One region of the Arthrobacter sp. JUb119 genome, then DNA from elsewhere that is predicted to be linked to it. Evidence: riboswitches for the same ligand, from Rfam matches in the RefSeq annotation. Region 1 holds a riboswitch; the other holds the start of a gene.
The links. A riboswitch is a leader RNA that binds a small molecule or an ion and turns the genes downstream of it on or off. The one in region 1 is predicted to bind S-adenosylmethionine.
Positions count from the first base shown of each region.

Region 2: linked by a shared signal. The riboswitch ahead of M2368_RS06700 (O-acetylhomoserine aminocarboxypropyltransferase/cysteine synthase family protein) and the one ahead of M2368_RS11895 (O-acetylhomoserine aminocarboxypropyltransferase/cysteine synthase family protein) in region 1 are both predicted to bind S-adenosylmethionine.

Region 1 covers NZ_JANUFE010000004.1:86,248-92,027, reverse strand. Annotated here, with positions in the region: gene M2368_RS11910 (methylated-DNA--[protein]-cysteine S-methyltransferase) at 1-169, opposite strand, end outside; gene M2368_RS11905 (RNA polymerase sigma factor) at 166-663, opposite strand; gene M2368_RS11900 (histidine phosphatase family protein) at 776-1,336, opposite strand; SAM riboswitch class I at 1,448-1,542, shown strand; gene M2368_RS11895 (O-acetylhomoserine aminocarboxypropyltransferase/cysteine synthase family protein) at 1,658-3,031, shown strand; gene M2368_RS11890 (CoA-binding protein) at 3,031-3,525, shown strand; gene M2368_RS11885 (DinB family protein) at 4,157-4,744, shown strand; gene M2368_RS11880 (CPBP family intramembrane glutamic endopeptidase) at 5,041-5,780, shown strand, end outside.
Region 2 covers NZ_JANUFE010000002.1:144,388-150,167, forward strand. Annotated here, with positions in the region: gene M2368_RS06690 (DUF1852 domain-containing protein) at 1-558, opposite strand, end outside; gene M2368_RS06695 (LysR family transcriptional regulator) at 681-1,622, shown strand; SAM riboswitch class I at 1,852-1,942, shown strand; gene M2368_RS06700 (O-acetylhomoserine aminocarboxypropyltransferase/cysteine synthase family protein) at 2,027-3,340, shown strand; gene M2368_RS06705 (cystathionine gamma-synthase) at 3,337-4,557, shown strand; gene M2368_RS06710 (AraC family transcriptional regulator) at 4,629-5,498, shown strand; gene M2368_RS06715 (HNH endonuclease signature motif containing protein) at 5,561-5,780, shown strand, end outside.

The DNA.
Region 1 (5,780 bases):
CGGCATCGGTACTGGCCAGCAGCAAGGCCCCCACGGGGCTATCGACCACGCGATAGGCAACATCAACAAGTTCCCGTGCACGGGCCCGTTCAACGAGCCGGTCCTGCAGCGAGTCGAGGACTTGCGCTTCAGCGGCCGTAGCCTGCTGCCGATAATTTTTTCCGTTCATGGCTGCTCCCGCCATAGTTCTTGGTCATCCATCCGGGCCCGCAGATTCTTGATCCCATCGGCGCCCGAACGCCGGGCGGCAGCTTCGGTGCCGGAAAGGATTCCGGCAATTTGCGCGTAGCTCATTCCGCCCAGGTAGCGGTAGGCCACCACCTGCCGCTGCTTGCCAGGAAGCTGGTTCACCTCATGCCACAGCTGCAGGTTTTCCAACTGCAGATCCGGCCGTTGGGCCGATGGGGCCAGGCTGTCCACGTCTTGGCCGATGAGGATTTCCGGCTTGTTCCTGCGCAACTCGTCAATGGCTTTGTTCCGGGCAATACGCACTAGCCATGCCAGGACATTGGCGTCCTCCGGCAGTTGCGGGTACGCCTTGAGCGCGGCAAGGAACGTTTCGGACCAGGCGTCTTGCGCGCGATGCTCATCAAGCAGGGCACGGCAAACGCGCAGGACGTTCAGTCCATAGTCCTGGACTATCCGCTCGAACGGTGCTTGCATGGCTCTCCTGGAATTTTGCGCCTTCATGGCTTCTCACCATGTAAACGTACGAGGAGACCATTTTGTGAGGCGTGAACGAAAAAAATTCCTTCACGCAGATACCCATGGATTCCTAGAATGCCACCAGATCCAATTCGCTGGCGATCTGCTCAAGGCGGATCAATTCCAGGTGGAGCATTTCGCCATTTTCCACGCCTTGGGGATCCGTGGTTCCGGCCAATGCGTCGCGGATGGTGCGCATGGTGGCCCCATGGCTGACAATCATGACCTTGCGCCCGGCATGCCTGCTGGCCAAGTCCAGCAGCGCTGGCACCGTACGGCTCAAGATCTGGGCACGCGGCTCACGCAGGTCCTTGGCAGCAGCCGATTCCGCTTCGCTGACCTCGGCCATGATCCGGCCTTCCAGCGGGCCGAAGCCGCGTTCAATGAGTTCCGGAACGGCGTTCCCCGTCTCGGCCCCGATCTGCTGGGCAATCAGCGAGGCAGTTTCCCGGGCACGTTCCAAGGGCGAAGCAAGTACCAGCGACCAGTTCTGGCCGATCAGCTGGCGCCCGACCTCGCGAGCTTGTTCGCGCCCGGTATCGTTCAACGGGATATCGGTACGCCCCTGCAGGCGCCCTGCAAGGTTCCAATCGGTCTGCCCATGTCGCACCAGTGCCAGCGAAGTATCCATGACTCCAGCCTAACCGGGGTAATAGTTATCGAAGAATCTCCGATAACAGCTCCAATACGCAACGTTACGACTCATAGTTGGGTCACGAACGGTCATGTTGCGAAGATTATTACACCATCCCGAGCGGCTGAGAGATCTGGTTCGATGACGCCGCAGCAACCTGCCACATCCGGTGGTTACGGTGCTACCGCCAGAAACGATGCAGCCGCCTACCCGTTGGACCACAGCAGGAAGCGACATTGATTCCGGGATTCCTGCCTCGATCGCGGCCCGCCCTGCGGTGCCCGCGAAACCCCAATCGACAAGGAGTCGTAAGCCACCATGGCAGATCACAAGTTTGGATTCCGCACCCGCGCATTGCATGCCGGAGGCACCCCCGATGCCGAGCATGGCTCACGCGCAGTGCCGATCTACCAGACCACTTCGTTCGTCTTCAAGGACGCTGACGATGCGGCCAACCTCTTTGCCCTGCAGAAGTACGGCAACATCTACTCGCGTATCGGCAACCCGACCGTGGCGGCTTTCGAAGAGCGCATGGCTTCGCTGGAAGGCGGCATCGGAGCGGTAGCCACCGGCTCGGGCATGGCCGCGGAATTCGTCACCTTCGCGGCCTTGGCCCAGGCAGGCGACCACATTGTGGCTTCATCGAAGCTCTATGGCGGCACCATCACCCAGCTCGATGTCTCGCTGCGCCGCTTCGGCATCAACACCACTTTCATCGACTCCAATGATCCCGCCGACTTCGAAGCGGCGATCCAGGAAAACACCAAGGCCGTCTACACCGAGGTGGTGGCCAACCCGTCCGGCGACATCGCTGACCTGAAGGGCCTGGCCGAGGTGGCGCACCGCCACAATCTCCCGCTGGTAGTCGATTCGACGCTCACTCCCCCGTACATCCTGCGCCCTATCGAGCACGGCGCGGACATCGTGATCCACTCGGCCACCAAGTTCATCGGCGGGCACGGCACCACCCTGGGCGGCGTGGTCATCGAGTCGGGCAAGTTCAACTGGGGCAATGGCAAGTTCCCCACCATGACCGAACCGGTTGCCAGCTACGGCAACGTCTCCTGGTGGGACAACTTCGGCGAGTACGGCTTCCTGACCAAGCTGCGCAGCGAACAGCTGCGCGACTTCGGACCGGCTCTGCCGGCCCAGTCCGCATTCCAGCTGTTGCAGGGCCTGGAGACCTTGCCGCAGCGCATGGACAACCACCTGTCCAACGCGAAGCAGGTCGCTGCCTGGTTGCAGGCCGATGAGCGCGTGACCTACGTGAACTATGCCGGCCTGGAATCCCACCCGCAGCACGCGCAGGCCAAGGAGCTGCTGCCCATGGGCGTCGGCTCGGTCTTCAGCTTCGGGGTGAAGGGCGGGCGCGAAGCCGGCTCGAAGTTCATCGAAGCCCTGCAGCTGGCCAGCCACCTGGCCAACATCGGCGATGCCCGCACCCTGGTGCTGCACCCGGCCTCCACCACCCACCAGCAGCTGAGCGCCGAGCAGCTGGTCTCCGCTGGCGTGCCAGAAGATCTGATCCGGCTGTCGGTAGGACTGGAAGATGTCGAGGACATCCTCTGGGATCTGGACCAGGCGCTGGCCGCTTCGCAGGAAGCGATTGCCGCTTCCGCCGCAGGGTTCGAGGCTCCGGCCTATGACGGTTCCGCCTGCGCATTGCCAACCGCTTCGAAGGGAGCAATCTAATGACTGCCGTTGATACCGCTTGGGAAGGCCCTGGAGCCGCACAGCGCCTGGAGATCCTGCGCGACACCAAGTCCATCGCCATTGTCGGTGCCTCGAACAAGCCATCGCGCGCCAGCTATTTCGTGGCTACCTACCTGCTCTCCTCCTCCAAGTACAAGGTGTATTTCATCAACCCGGTACTCGATGAGATCCTGGGCCAGCCGGTGTACAAGTCGCTGGCCGATCTGCCGGAGACCCCGGATCTGGTCGAGGTTTTCCGCAAGCACGATGACCTGCCTACCGTGCTGGACGAGGCCCTGGCCGTAGGCGCGAAGACCCTGTGGCTGCAGCTGGGATCCTGGCATGAGGAAGTGGCCCGGCGCGCCGAGGCCGCGGGCATGAATGTGGTCATGGACCGCTGCGTGAAGATCGAGCACGCCCGCTTCCACGGCGGCCTGCGCCTGGCTGGATTCAATACCGGCGTCATTTCCTCCAAGCGCCAGGTACTTGCCTAGGGAGTCCAAGATTCCAGGAAATGGGTGCATGCAACATTGCGTTGCATGCACCCATTTTTGCCGTCGCTACCGGAGCTCTTCTTCGGGAGCTGTGCGTACTAGGCCACCTGCCCAGGGGCATTGCTGAGTTTTGCGGCTCGGCGGACTGCTCACGACAACGACCGGCCGGCTACGGCCAGTTATTAGAAACCATCTGGTGCCAGCTCTCCAGGTGTCCGGCACTCGGCCCGAGAACCGCAATCGCAAATAGCCCTTGAATTACTCGTTGGTATCCTCCCACCGCCTTGCCTAGCAGCAACGGCTGCTTTGCAATGCATTTGCATGGGCTGGAGAAAATGGGACGCGGCAAGATCTTTTGGAGGCCGGAGGTACTGGCGACTGGCAATTGCCTAGCCAGATGAACTCGAAATTTCGGCGGACCCGTACGTTGCTTCCTATGCATGCCCTTCACGAAAACGCTATCGATCGCTCACCCGGATATGCCCCCTTGCCCGAATTAGGCGAATGCCTCTCCGTGGGAACCTGCGGTGCGACTGCCGTTTATTTCCCGTCAAACAAGCCGGGCGGAATCTTGGGCATTCGGTCCAGCATCCTTCGGGGCATGACCCCTGCGCGGCATTAGACTCAGCACATGGCAATTGGCAATAGCGGCACTGGGGCCCATCTACGCGAATATCTGAATGATGCCCGCGAAGCAATCTTGTGGAAATGCGAAGGCTTGAGCGACACCCAAGCGCGTACGCCCTTGGCACCCACAGGAACCCATGTCATGGGGTTGCTGCTTCACCTAGCCGTCACCGAATCAGAGTATCTCGTCGGATGCCTCGGACAGAAAATTGAGAATCCCATTATCCGAGACATTTCCGAAGACGAAGACGCCCAGGCCGACTTCCGCCCGCCACCGAACATGACCTTAGCTGATGCCATGAATATCTACCGCGAGGCAACCACCGCTGCCGACGTAGTTTTGGATTATTTGGATCTGGATTCCCCTGCCGTTGTTCCCTGGTGGGGAACGCATCGGCATACGACAGTGGAACGTCTCCTGATTCATATGATCGCCGAGTCTCATCGCCATGCAGGACACATGGATATCGTACGCGAGCAATTGGACGGTTTCGTCGGGTTACGCCCCTCAGCACCCAACATTCCAGATCTGACGCCCGCGCAGTGGGAAGAACAACGCCTGCGCATAAAAGAAATAGCCGACAACGCCTAGCGCATCATCTACTTTCTAAGCCTGTCAGAGGCCAGAGATACCCAAGAAGAAGTTGATGGATCGCTCGGTATGCCCGCGTCACGCAGATGATTTTCAGATTGGACCGCTGACAACTCCCTGATTGTCCGCTACGTTTATAGGCCGAGACCCGCGGCTGACCGTGACGAATTAGCTGTTCTTGACTGCAATGCTCGACTAACGGAGGCACCCCCACGATGACAGGGCCTGAACCGAAAACCGCACAAGAGCAACGGATACCGCTACCACTCTGGTCGGTTCTAGTTCGCATCGCTTTCATGATCGGAGTCCTAGTAGGTACGCTTCTGCTCGCGGTGGCACTTAACAACTCGACCGACCCGACCGCACACGGAACCCTCTGGACGCGCATCCTGAGCGGCTTCGCCATTTCTGGCCTCGTGATCGCCGTCCTTGTGATCCTCGTTCGCTGGTCAGGGCGACGTTCTCTCAGCGCTGCCGGCTTCACGACAGCCTCCGGCGATCTGCGAGCGTTTGCCCTGGGCATCGCCTCGTGGTCTGTACCTGCGGTCGCCACTTTCTTTGTTCTCAGGCTACTTGGCAATCCGTTACAGATTCCCGTGGCCGCCGCCGAATTTTGGCTTGTATTCGGCCTGATCTTTTTCGCGGTGCTCTTAACTGAGGCGATTCCCGAAGAGCTTGTGTTTCGCGGCTACGTGTCCGCGGTTCTTGCAGAACGTCTGCCATCGTGGTGGGTCATCGGCGTGCAGACTGCACTCTTCGTTGCTACTGCGGTCTTCCTCCGTGGCGGAGTCAGCCCACTCGACGTATCACTGTTCGCGGCCATGGGAATTGTACTGGGCTACGTTCGACTCGTCACTGGCAGCGTGTGGACCGCTGTCGGCATCCACGTCGCTTTTCAAAGCGCATCCCAACTCGTCTTCACCCATGGCATCATCGAATTCGGCGGTTCACCGGAACTCGCCATGATCGCTCTCGGCGGGGTGCCATTCACAGCGGCCGCTATCCTGGTCTCAGTACTTGACGTCCGGAAAACCCG
Region 2 (5,780 bases), on a different contig from region 1:
GGTGCGGAAATAGGTCTTGGAAGTCGAGACGCTAATGCAAACCACCGGCAGCTGGGCAAAACGCTCACGGTATGCCTGTGAAATCAAAAAATGTTGGAAGAGCTGTCCGTGGAGATCACCAAAATCTTCTGGAAGCACCGGAGCTCCGCTGCCATTGCACGATGCCGGGAGCACCACGCTGAAGTCGTAATCGCGGACATAAGAAGAGAAATTATTGCCGACTATTCCCTGGGTTCGAGTGCCTAGGAGTTTATCCACGATCGTGGTTTCAAGCACTTCTAAAAGTGGAAATTCCTGATCGGTATTATCGGCAGAAAAATGCACATTTGCTGAAATGATTTCCAATTCCAGCGCATAGCGGTCACCTTGGGGATTGTCCCAGTGAGCTAGTGAATTGAAGCGGCGGTTGATCATCGTCAGGGCATTGCGCAGGTTCTCTTCGCGGCGTTCTCCGCGCGCCAAATTAGCGAAGTTTGTCGTGGTTCGAGAATTCGCTGAAGGGGAGTAATTCTCGTCGAATCTTGTGGTGCTAATGCTGAAATTTAATGCGTCTGCCATGATGGCCAATCTGTATTTGGGAGGCCTGGGCAGGCCGAGGGAAAGTCGTTGCGTCAATCATGCAGGGCGATTCTTGATATCAGGTAACTCGATATAACTATGGATTCATATAGACTCGACCTATGGTTCAGGGAACGAACGGTCTGACACTGCAGCAGCTTCGCTATTTTGTGGCGGTGGCCTCCGAGGGGTCGATCTCGGCTGCCGCCGACCTGATTTACGTCGCACAGCCTAGCATGTCCGCGGCGATGAAGGAGCTTGAATCACGGGTCGGGCGCACCTTGCTGATGCGCTCAGCCAGGGGAGTCACGCTCACCGCCGAAGGCGCAGAATTCCTCGGCTATGCCCGGCAAGTCTTGGAACAAGTGGAGCTTCTTGAGCATCGCTACCTCGGCCGTCCCTCAGCCCGGCGACTGCTGGGCGTCTCCACTCAGCACTACTCCTTTTCGGTGGATGCCTTTGTCCGGATGGTCCAGGCCAGCGGCGCCGAGGAGTACCAGTTTTCGCTGCGTGAGACCCGCACCGAAGAGATCATCGAGGACGTGCGCACGCTGCGCAGCGACATCGGAATCCTCTACCGCAACGACTTCAACCGGAAGGTCATCGACAAGCTGCTGCGCGAGTCCCGGCTGGTTTTCCACCCGCTGTTCCTCGCCGACCCGCACATCTTCGTATCGCGCAGCAACCCGCTGGCCACCCGAACCCAGGTCACGCTCGAAGACCTCGAAGACCTGCCCCGGCTGACCTTCGACCAGGGCGCGAATAATTCCTTCTACTTCGCCGAAGAGGTGCTCTCCACGCGCTCCAGCCAACGCGAAATCCAGGTCTCGGACCGCGCCACCATCTTCAACCTCATGATCGGCTTGGGCGGGTACACGATCTCCACCGGCATCATCAGTGACGAGCTGGATCCCTCCATCGTTGCCATCCCGCTGGCCATCGAGGAGCGTATCGAGATCGGCTGGATTGACCACGCCGCCATCCCGCTCACCGACCAGGCCCAGCGCTACCTGCAAGAAGTGCGAACGGTGGTCGCCAGCTTCGGGGTAGAAGTGCTCGGCTGAGCCGCCAGCAGCGTAACCGCCGGTCATGGAGCACCGGCGCATCGTCACAAACTTCCAGAAAAACCCCTGCATCACGCCGATTCCGCTCAAAAGCTCGCTTCACAAAAGGGTTCAGGCCCCCGCGTCATCATGACAAGGCGACGACATATGAAGCGCAGCGGCCTTGTATGAAGCCGGGCGCCGGATACCGCTTGCACCGGTTGCGGCGGATAGCCAACCATGGAAGAACAACCCATCAAGAGCGGCTGAGAGATCTGGCTCGGAGACGCCGCAGCAACCATCGGGAAACCGAAAGGTGCTACCGCCAGGAACGATGGAGCAGTTCCGAACGCGTTTTTGCGTAGCTTCGTGCCGCCGCACGATGCCAATCGGTGCACTCCCTCGCAGAGAATCGAGGAGGAGCCATGAGCCAGGAAACCGACGCGGTGCACGCAGGGTACCGCCCGAGCGGAGACTTCCGCCCGATGCTGCCGCCGCTGCACAATTCCGCAGCCTACCAATTCGCATCGCACGCCGAAGCGATCGAGAAGTTCGCGCTGCGCCAGGCCGGCTTCACCTACTCGCGCACCGGCAACCCCACCGTGTCCATCCTCGAACAGCGCGTGGCCGCCCTGGAAGGCGGGGCCCACGCGGTGGCCACCGCCACCGGGCAGGCCGCCGTGGCCCTGTCCCTGCTGGCCCTGACCCAGGGCCCCAAGCACATTGTGGCCTCTTCCTCGCTCTACGGCGGCACCGTGGACCTGTTCACCGACACCTTCGCCGACTTCGGCATCCGCATCAGCTTTGTCGACCAGGCCGATCCGTCCGCCTGGGCCGCTGCCATTGAGTCGGACACCCGCGCGTTCTTCCTGGAGTCCGTCTCCAACCCGCTGTGCACCGTGGCCGATCTGCCCGCCATTGCGGCCGTTGCCCACGAGCACAACATCCCGGTGGTGGTCGACAACACCCTGGCCACGCCGCTGAATATTCGGCCACTGGAAATCGGTGCGGACATCGTGGTGCACTCGGCCACCAAGGGCCTGGCCGGACACGGCTCGGTGCTCGGCGGCGTGGTGGTGGACTCGGGGAAATTCGACTTCTCCGATCCGCTACGCTGGCCGCAGATCGCCGCTCCGCGGGTGCGGCTGAACAACACCTCGCTGCTTGAGCGCCACGGACCGGCCGCCTACGCGATGCTGGTGCGTTCCAAGTTCCTGCACGATCTGGGCCCGACCCTCGCCCCGGCCAGCGCCCAGGGCATTCTGGCCGGCATCGAGACCCTGCCGGTGCGCGCCACCCACGTGCAGCGCAGCGTCACCACGCTGATCGGCACTCTGGCTTCCCACCCGGGCATCGCGGCCATCCACCACCCGTCCCTGCCCAGCCACCCCAGCCACGAGCTGGCGCGGACGCTCACGCCCAAGGGCACCGGCTGCGTGCTGGCCATCGAGCTGGCCCACCCGTCGCTGGTTTCCCCGGTGATCGACGGGCTGGCGCTGATTTCCCTGGCCGCGAATGTGGGGGACACCCGCACCATGGTCTCCCACCCGGCCACCATGACGCACTGCCGGCTCTCGGAGCAGCAGCTGGCCGCCGCGGGCCTGAACACCTCCACCCTGCGCCTGTCGGTGGGATTGGAAGACCCCGCCGACCTGCTCGCAGATATCACCCAATCGCTGGATCACGCACTGGCCGCAACCCAGGCCACCGCCGGCACCAAGGAAGTGAGTTTCGCATGAGCGGCTTCAACACCCTCGCCGTGCACGCCGGCCAGTACAAGGATCCGCACACCGGTGCGGTGATCCCGCCGATCTACCAGACCAGCACCTTCATCCAGGACGGCATCAACGTGCTGCGCGCCGGGCACGAATACTCGCGCGGCTCCAACCCGACCCGCAACGGGTTCGAATCCCAGCTCACCGCGCTGGAAGGCGGCGCCGCCGGCTTCTCCTTCGCCTCGGGGATCGCGGCCGAAGACGCGCTGCTGCGCGCAGTGCTGGCGCCAGGCGATCACATCGTGCTGGGTGCCGATGGCTACGGCGGCACCAACCGGCTGATCTCCAAGCTGCACGGCAAATGGGGGATCACCTCCTCGGCGGTGGACATCACCAACCTGGACGCGGTGCGCGCCGCGATGCGCCCGAACACCGCGCTGCTCTGGGTGGAAACCCCGTCCAACCCGCTGCTGGGCATCGCCGACCTGGCCGGCTGGGCGGCCATCGCCCGCGAACACGGCGCCCTGCTGGTGGTGGACAATACCTTCGCCACTCCTTACCTGCAGCGGCCGCTGGATTTCGGTGCTCACGCGGTGGTCCATTCCACCACCAAGTACATCGGCGGGCACTCCGATGTGCTCGGCGGGGCCGTCATCGTGGCCGACCACCTGCACCGCGGGCAGAGCCTGGCCGAAGCCGTGGGCTACCAGCAGTTTGCCGGGGGCGCGGTCTCCGGTCCGCAGGATTCCTACCTGGCCGCCCGCGGGCTGAAGACCCTGGGCCTGCGCATGGAACGCCACGGGGCTACCGCCAGCACCCTGGCCCGCTGGCTCGATGACCAGCCCGAGGTCACCCGCGTCTACTACCCGGGGCTGGAACGCCACCCGGGCCACGAGCTGGCCAAGTCCCAGTCCGCGGCCGGCCGCGGCTTTGGCGGGATCCTCTCATTGCAGCTCTCCGATGAAGCCGCCGCCCGCGCCTTCGCCCAATCCATGGAGTACTTCCAGCTCTCGGTCTCCCTGGGCGGGGTGGAATCCCTGGTCTGCTATCCGCGCGAAATGACCCATGCTTCGCTGATCGGCACCCCGCTGGAAATCCCGGCCAATCTGGTCCGCCTCTCGGTGGGCATCGAGGAAGCCGACGACCTGATTGCCGATCTGGAACGCGGCCTGGCCGCGGCCCGCGCGGCGTCCAAACCGGTCGTCGCCCGGGTATGTGAAAAGACTCTGGAAAACGCCTGATCGCATCGAACCGCGATTATCGGGCGGCGTGCCCCTACCCTGAAGAATAGTAGTTGGGGAAGGGTGGAATCATGATCGGAATTCTCAATCGGCTCATCGAGCAAATCGAGGCTCAGCTACGCGCCGAGATCAACCTCGCTGACCTGCTGCGCACCGAAGGCAGCACCGAATACCATGCGCGGCGGATGTTCTCCTCGCTGTCCGGCATGCCGGTCTCCGAGTACATCCGCCGGCGCCGCATGACCCAGGCCGCCGCGGATCTGCTTGCCGGTCAGGACCTGCTGAGCATCGCGATCCGTTACGGCTATGGTTCGGCCGAAGCATTCGGCCGGGCCTTCCGAGCGGTGCATGGCGCGTCCGTGGCCGATGTCCGCGAGAATGGTGGCCCCCTTCGAAGCCAACCAATCATCAGGTTCAGCCTGACCGTCGAAGGGAATCGTCCCATGGATGCACGAATAGTTGATCGAGAAGAATTCCAGCTCATTGGATACGCCACGCAGGTACCGCTGATTCACAACGGTGCCAACCCGCACATCCAGGCCCACATCGCCTCCATCCCGATAGCCGAGCACGCTCGGCTCAAGGAGCTGTCTTCCGCGCAACCTGCCGGTTTGCTGCAGGTCAGCGACCAGGTAGACCCCGATTACCGCGAAGGCAGCGAGCTGACCTACCTGCACGGTGTCGCCGTACCCGGTGGCATCCAGGTGCCCAAGGACCTGGACATGATCCAGGTTCCTGCTGGCCAGTGGGCGGTCTTCAGCGTTTCGGGCCCCTACCCGTCAGCGTTGCAGGACCTCTACGCCGCCACCGCTACCGCGTGGTTCCCGTCCAATCCGTGGCGTTTGCGCGTGGGGCCGTCCATTGTCGCCGTGCTCGATCGGGCCCCGGACTTCAGCACCGCGACCTGCGAGCTCTGGCTGCCGGTTGAAGCCGGCAACTAGACTTGTCCACAGCCCGTACACGCATGCCCTGCAGATCCATTTCTGCGGGGCATGGTGTACCCATGAGCAGAGAAATCGCGCAAGCGCTGAAGGACCTGGCCGACGCCAACGCGTTGGCCGCTTCAGCGACCCATGTCCTGGCCCAAGGCGGCCTCACCGCCGGCCAGGCCGCCTATTTTTCGATGCTCGCTGAAGACACGTCCCAATCTCTCGCCCGGACCCAGGTCCACGCGGCAGCTGCCCTGCGGCGTACCGGCGCCCACAAGCTCGACCAGGAATCCT